Regions from separate parts of the Massilia sp. WG5 genome, predicted to be linked through region 1. Evidence: riboswitches for the same ligand, from Rfam matches in the RefSeq annotation. Region 1 holds a riboswitch; the other holds the start of a gene.

The links. A riboswitch is a leader RNA that binds a small molecule or an ion and turns the genes downstream of it on or off. The one in region 1 is predicted to bind cobalamin.
Region 2: it holds a riboswitch for cobalamin, as region 1 does, so the genes downstream of both, AM586_RS18705 (TonB-dependent siderophore receptor) here and AM586_RS22690 (TonB-dependent receptor) in region 1, are expected to answer to the same signal.

Annotation. Positions count from the first base shown of each region.
Region 1 is NZ_CP012640.2:5,082,508-5,085,908, forward strand. It holds gene AM586_RS22685 (M1 family metallopeptidase) at 1-990, opposite strand, end outside; cobalamin riboswitch at 1,118-1,351, shown strand; gene AM586_RS22690 (TonB-dependent receptor) at 1,429-3,393, shown strand.
Region 2 is NZ_CP012640.2:4,193,544-4,196,944, forward strand. It holds gene AM586_RS18705 (TonB-dependent siderophore receptor) at 1-1,175, opposite strand, end outside; cobalamin riboswitch at 1,247-1,478, opposite strand; gene AM586_RS18710 (histidine phosphatase family protein) at 1,499-2,044, opposite strand; gene AM586_RS18715 (adenosylcobinamide-GDP ribazoletransferase) at 2,048-2,827, opposite strand; gene cobT (nicotinate-nucleotide--dimethylbenzimidazole phosphoribosyltransferase) at 2,828-3,401, opposite strand, start outside.

The DNA.
Region 1 (3,401 bases):
GGTCCACGTCTCGACCATCGGCTTGGCGGAGCGCTTGTCGGCGGTCCAGGCGAAGTCGTGGACGTCGCCCTGCACGTAGCGGTGGGTCAGCATGCCGTCCTTCTCGGCGGGCGGGCCCTGCGGCTCGCCGGTGGCGCCGACCGTGTACGCTTTCGGCGCCGTGATGCGCACGTCGTAGCTGCCGAAGTCGGCGTAGAACTCGGAGTTCAGGTGCATCTCGTGCGCGTTCCAGCGAGGCGCGGCGGCGCCGCGTTCGCCCGGCAGTTCCAGCACGCCGATCTTCGGGAACCACTGGCCGACCAGGTGGAAGCTGCCGAAGTAGCCGGTGCGCGCCATCACCCGCGGCAGCTGGGTGTGGAAGTCGATGTCGAAGGTGGTCGAGGCGCCCGGCGCGACCGCGGCCGGCAGGTCGAAGCGCACCACCGTGTGGTCGGTGGCCGGGCCGTTGTCGGGATGGACGAAGCTCCAGGGCACGGTGGCGTCGCCCTGGGTGACGCTGCGCAGGGCGATATGGCCCCATTCGCCTTGCTTGATGTCGACGCCGGAACGGAATGCGCTGTCGCGCAGCCGCTTCTCGGTGAAGAAGGTGCTGCCCGTGCCCTCGAAGGCGTTCATGTAGAGGTGCAGGTAGACGCTCCTGACCGGCACGCTGCTGCGGTTGCGCCAGGTGAGTTTTTCGCGGCCCGTCACCGTGTGCTTGACCGGGTCGAGGGTGGCGTCGATGTCGTAGTGGACCACGCGGTCCGACAGGGTCGCTTCCGACCCGGTGCGGGCCCCGCCCCAGGCGCCGGGGCTGCTCGGCACGCTGACCGCCGCCGCGTCGGCAGCCGCCAGCGCAATGCCGTCGAGGGAAGGCGCCGGCTTGCCGGCTGCGGTCGCGCCGGCTGGCGCCGGAGCCGGTTCGGCGAGCAGGTCGGCGGTGAGCGCCGCTCCCGCCGCCAGCAGGGCGGCGAGGGCGCCCGTTCGCAATACGGTGGAACCCAATCTCATGCAAACACCCCCCGGAAGTCAGAGTTGAATTTTGTTAAGTTGTATTTGTGGTCACACTATATTCGAAAACACTGTCATAAAGTTCACATATCGCCACAAAATCGGCAAGGAATGTTGCTTGATGGGTTTATAATTTGCCGGTTCTGGTGCCCGCACGCGCTTCTTCGCGTGCAGTTAAACGGGAAACACGGAGCGCAGGTGCCTACGGCGCCGCGCCAACGTGTGCTGCCCCCGCAACGGTAAACAAGCGCCGCCTTCATGGCGGCTGGCCACCCCGATAACCACTTCGCGCTCGCGCCCAGGAAGGTGGGGAAGGTCGGTCTTGTTAGCCCGGATACCGGCCAGGACAGGGGGAAGACGGCTTCGTGCCGCGCTTCCGTAACGAGAGCCGGCATGCGGGGACGCGCGCCGGCCTAACGATCGAACAATGAATAATCGATGAATTCCAAAGAGACGACCGCGCTCGCGCTGTCCTGCGCCATTGCCTTATCCATTCCTTTTGCCGCCCACGCCGACGAGGCGCCAAGCACCGTCGTCATCACCGGCTCGCGCTTCCCCAGCGTCGAGTCGCTGGAGCCGATCGGCGCCACCGTCATCACCCGCGACGAGATCCGCCAGGCCGGCGTCAACGACGTCAACCAGGCGATCCGCAAGATCGGCGGCGTGTTCGGCCGCCAGAGCCTGGATGCCTCGCCCGACTTCGCGCTCGACCTGCGCGGTTTCGGCACGAATGGCGCGCAGAACATGGTGGTCATGGTCGACGGCGTGCGCCTGAACGAAAACGAACTGTCCGGCCCGCTGCTGTCGACCATCCCGATCGACACGGTCGAGCGCATCGAGATCATCCGCGGCGGCAGCAGCGTGCTGTACGGCGAGGGCGCGACCGGCGGCGTGATCCAGATCGTCACCCGCAAGGAAGCGCTGCGCAGCCAGGCGGCGACCCTCTCGGCTCGCCCACACGGCTCGGTGTTCGGCGAGGCCGGCCAGTTCCGCGAGCGCGACCTGCGGGCTTCGCTCTCCCACGTGGCCGGCGCCCTCAGCTTCGATGCCGCCGTGGCGCGCCAGGACAATGGCAACTACCGCGACAACAGCGACTTCACGCAGAACAGCGTGACGGCCGGCCTGCAGCTGGCCTACACGGGCGGCCGCGCCGGCGTGCGCGTGGAAAGCGCGCGCCAGGATTCGCGCCTGCCGGGTTCGCTGACCCTGGCCCAGTTCCGCGCCGATCCGACCCAGACCCAGACCCCGAACGATTTCGGCTCGCTCGACACCGACCGCGTGAACGCCTTCGCCGAATACCGCCTGGGCGCGGTCGACCTGGCCGCCGAGCTGTCGCACCGCGAGCGCGACGCCGAGTCGAACTATTATTTCGGTTCCAGCGCTTCGGTGACGAAGTACAAGGGCCGCCAGAACCAGTTCTCGCCGCGCGCGCGCTGGCTGAGCGACGCCGGCGCGGGCATGCTCAACGAGCTGGTCGCCGGTATCGACGTGATCGACTGGAAGCGCAAGACCACCGCCGATTACTCGCTGGCCGACGCCAGCCAGAAATCCAGGGCCATCTACGTGCGCGACGAGCTGCGCTTCGACCCGGCCCACGACGGCCGCGTGGCGCTGGGTGCGCGCCGCGAGCTCTTCGACAAGGACTATGTCGACGCCATCATGGGCGGTACGCCGGACAATGGTTCGCAGGGCCAGAACGCCTGGGAGGCGCAGGGCAGCTACCGCGTGCTGCCGCAGCTGACCCTGACCGGGCGCGCGGGGCAGAGCTACCGCGTGGCGAACGTCGACGAGAACAGCTTCCGCACCAGCCTGAGCCTGCTGAAGGTGCAGACCTCGCACGACCTCGAACTCGGCGCCAGCTGGGGCAGTGAAGGGCGCAAGCTGACGGCGCGCGTGTTCCGCCACAAGCTGGACAACGAGATCTTCTACGACCCGACGGCTTTTGCCAACACCAACCTCGACCCGACCCGCCGGCAGGGCTTCGAAATCGATGCCGAGGCCATGCTGGCCCCAGGCTGGCGCGTCACCGCCCATCTGCAGCACGTGAACGCGAGCTTTACGGACGGCCCGAACGCCGGCCGCGAGATGGTGCTGGTGCCGAAGAACGTGCTGACGGCGCGCCTGGCCTGGCTGCCGGGCAATGGCCAGAGCGCCGACTTGGGCGCGCAGTGGGTCGACCGCCAGCGCAATGGCAGCGACTTCGACAACAGCTGCGCCGCGCGCATGCCGTCCTATGCGAGCTTCGACGCGCGCTACGCCGTGAAGCTGGGCGCGTGGGAAGTCGCCGTGAACGGCCTGAACCTGGCCGACCGCCACTACTACAGCTACGCCTACGGCTGCCAGTCGGGCATCTACCCGAGCGACGGCCGCCAGCTGAAGCTGTCGGCACGCTACGATTTCTGATCCCGGTG
Region 2 (3,401 bases), 890 kb from region 1:
GCGCCGGTGGTCTTCGCGCCGTAGATGGAATGGTCCCTGCGCAGGCTGAGGTCAAGCAGCTGGCTGCCGCGCCGCAGGTCGTAGGCGGCGGCGACCGAATTGGTGATGCGGGAGCGGTTCAGGGCGTCGCTGGAGCTGGACAGCACCTGCTCCTTGCGGTGGCCGAACAGGATCTGCAGGGTGTCGCCGCCGAGCTCGAAGGTGTTCTGCCAGGTGGTTTCATCCTGGCGCGTGTCGATCTGGCTGGCGCCGCTGGCCGCCGTACTGGTGAAGCTGCCCAGCCTGTCGTTCGAGCGCGCGGCCTGCAGGCTGCTGCGCCAGTTCGGCAGGATACGAGCGTTCAGGAACACGGCGTAGCTGTCGATGTTCTGCTGGTTGTGCGTGTCGTAGCTGGAGGCGCCGTTGTCGTATTGCGCGCGCAGGCGGCTCTTCAGGAATTGTGCGCCGGCGTCAATGCCCGGCGCGAGCTGCACCGCCAGGCGTCCATTCACGCTGTTGCGCGAGTAAGCGTCGTCGTCCGGGTTGTAGCCGAACGCGCCGGGGCGGGTGGCCGAGAAGCCGTTCGCATCTTCATGCGCGCCGCTCAGTGCGTAACTGATGCTGTGCTCACCCCCGGTTGCGCCGTGCACGCCGGCGTCGTATTGACTTGTGCCGTAGTTGCCGGCGCCGGCGCTGGCGCTGAAGGCGGGCGCACCCGCGCTGTTCTTCGTGAAGATCTGCACCACGCCGCCGATCGCGTCCGCGCCGTACAGGGAGCTGAGCGGGCCATAGACGATCTCGATGTGGTCGATGCCGGAGAGGGGAATCGCGTTCCAGCTGGCGGCGCCGGTGGTCGAGGAACCGATCCGCACGCCGTCGATCAGGACCACGACCTGGTTGCTGTTGGCGCCGCGCAGGAAGACGCTGGTGCTGGCGCCCGGGCCGCCATTGCGGACGATTTCGATGCCCCGCTGGCGGCGCAGCAGGTCGGCAACCGAGCCGGCGCCGGCGCGCGCGATCTCTTCGCTGGTGATGACGGTCGTGTCGGGGATCACCTCATCGGCGCGCTGGGGCGTGCGGGTGGCGGTGACGACCACGGCGTCGATGGCCGGATCGGCCAGGGCGGAAACCGAAGGCGAAGCAAGGGTGAGGGCGAGCAGCGGCGCGGCCGCGTGCCGTGAAGCGGGAAAACGCATGACGATGTTTTTCTTTCGTAGACAACCGGCCGACGTCCCCGTAGGCCAGATTGAACAGAAGCGCCGGCAAGCCGTCGCTTCCACCTTTTGGCCGGTATCCGGGCTGGCAAGTATGGCCGTCTGACCTTCCCATGCTTGCGCACAGTGGTATGAGAAGACGGTTGCCGCATTGACGATCACGTCCTGCGGTACTTGCTTACCGTTGCGGGGGCAGCACACCTTGACTCGTTCGACGAGCTTCGTGTTTCCCGTTTAACTGCGCCTGAGAACACAGGCGCGAGCACCAAAACGTTGACATTATAGGCGCGGGCAGGCTTGCGTTGTCAAACTTCCAGCACGGCGATCTCGCCATACGCGATGCGATGCGGCGTCCCGGCGGCCCGCAGCGCGGTCTGTTCGAGAGGCAGGCTGCCTTGCATGGCGCTCAGCAGGCGGATGGTGCCGGCATGGCAGACCAGCAGGGCTTCCGCATGGCCGGCCTGGCGCAGATCCCGGATAAAAGCGGCGACGCGGCGCGCGACGTCGAGCACGCATTCGGCGCCGCCTGGGCGGTAGTGGAGCAGATCGGCGGTCCAGGCCTCGACCTCGATGCGCGGGATGCTGTCCCAGGGCTGCATCTCCCAGCGGCCGAAGTCCATCTCGGCCAGGCGGACATCGAAGCTCAGCGTGGCCGGGGCCAGGCGCCGGGCGAGCAGGGCGCAGCGTTGCAGCGGGCTGCTGACTACGGGCAGACTGCCCGGCAGGCCGGCGGCGAGCAGACGCGCCTGTACGCGCGCGAGCTCGGCCTCGGCAACCGTTACGTCGCTGGCGCCGTAGCAGAGGCCATGCCCGATCTCGGGCTGGGGATGACGGACCAGGTGCAGTTTCACCGTTCAGGACCAGGCGCCGTGACCGAGGGTGGCCAGCACGCCGATATAGACGAAGATTTCGGCCAGCTGCTGTACGGCCCCCAGGCAGTCGCCCGTATAGCCGCCGAGACGGCGTTGCAGCTTGTGGCCGAGCCAGAGCGCGGCCAGCAGGGCGCCGAGCAGCGCGGCCAGCAGGGCAGCAGGCGTGACCCAGCCGCTTGCGAGCAGGATCGGCGCGGGCAGCAGCGCGGTGAGGGCCGCAATCGCGAATTCGCGACTCGTCATCTGCTGGGCGAGCGGCTTGGCCTTGCCTTCGCCGCGCACGTACTCCAGCGTCCAGATCAGCGAGGCCGCGGCCAGGCGTGACAGCGGATGGGCCAGGAAAAGGGCGCCGACCGCCACGCGCGGCGGCAGCATCGCCAGCGTAGTCAGCTTGGCCGCCAGCATGCAGACGATGCCGATCGCGCCATAGGCGCCGACGCGCGAATCTTTCATGATCTCGAGTACGCGCTCGCGTGTCATGCCGCCGCCAAGGCCGTCGCAGCTGTCGGCGAAGCCGTCTTCATGAAAGGCGCCGGTCAGGTAGATCGACGCGACAGTCGACAGCACGGCCACCACCGGCGCCGGCAGCACCAGCGCTGCCGCGAAGTAGACGGCAGCGGCGACTGCCGCGACCACGCAGCCTACCAGCGGGAAGTAGCGTGAGGCATGTTGCAGCCAGCTGGCCTCGAAGCCGACCCAGGACGGGATCGGCAGGCGCGTGAAGAACTGCAGCGCGATGAAGAAAAGGCGGACCTGCTGCATCTATTCGGCGGCAGATTTTTCGCTGACGCTGGCAGACGAGAAGGTCGCCATCTCGTTCAGGAAGTTGGCGGCCGCATGCAGCAGCGGCAGCGCGAGCGCGGCGCCGGTGCCTTCGCCGAGGCGCATGCCCAGCTGCAGCAGCGGCCGCGCATCGAGCTGCTCCAGCATGCGGCGGTGGCCGGCTTCGTCCGAGCAGTGTGCGAACACGCAGTAGTCGAGGATGGCGGGCGCGATGCGGCTGGCGGCGAGCAGGGCGGAGGTGACGATGAAGCCGTCGATCAGCAGGGTCTTGCGCAGCGCCGCGGCCTTCAGCATGGCGCCGGCCATCATCGCGATCTCAAAGCCGCCGAAAGTGGCCAGCACCTCCAGCGGCGCAGTCACACCGGCGTGGCGGGCGACGGCGGCCTCGATCACCTGCTGCTTGCGCAGCACGCCATGCGCCGACAGGCCGGTGCCAGCGCCTACGCAGTCCGCGACCGGAATGCCGGTCAGCTTGTGCATGAGCGCCGCGGCGGAAGTCGTGTTCCCGATGCCCATCTCGCCGAAGCCGACCACATTGCCAGGCAGGTCTGCG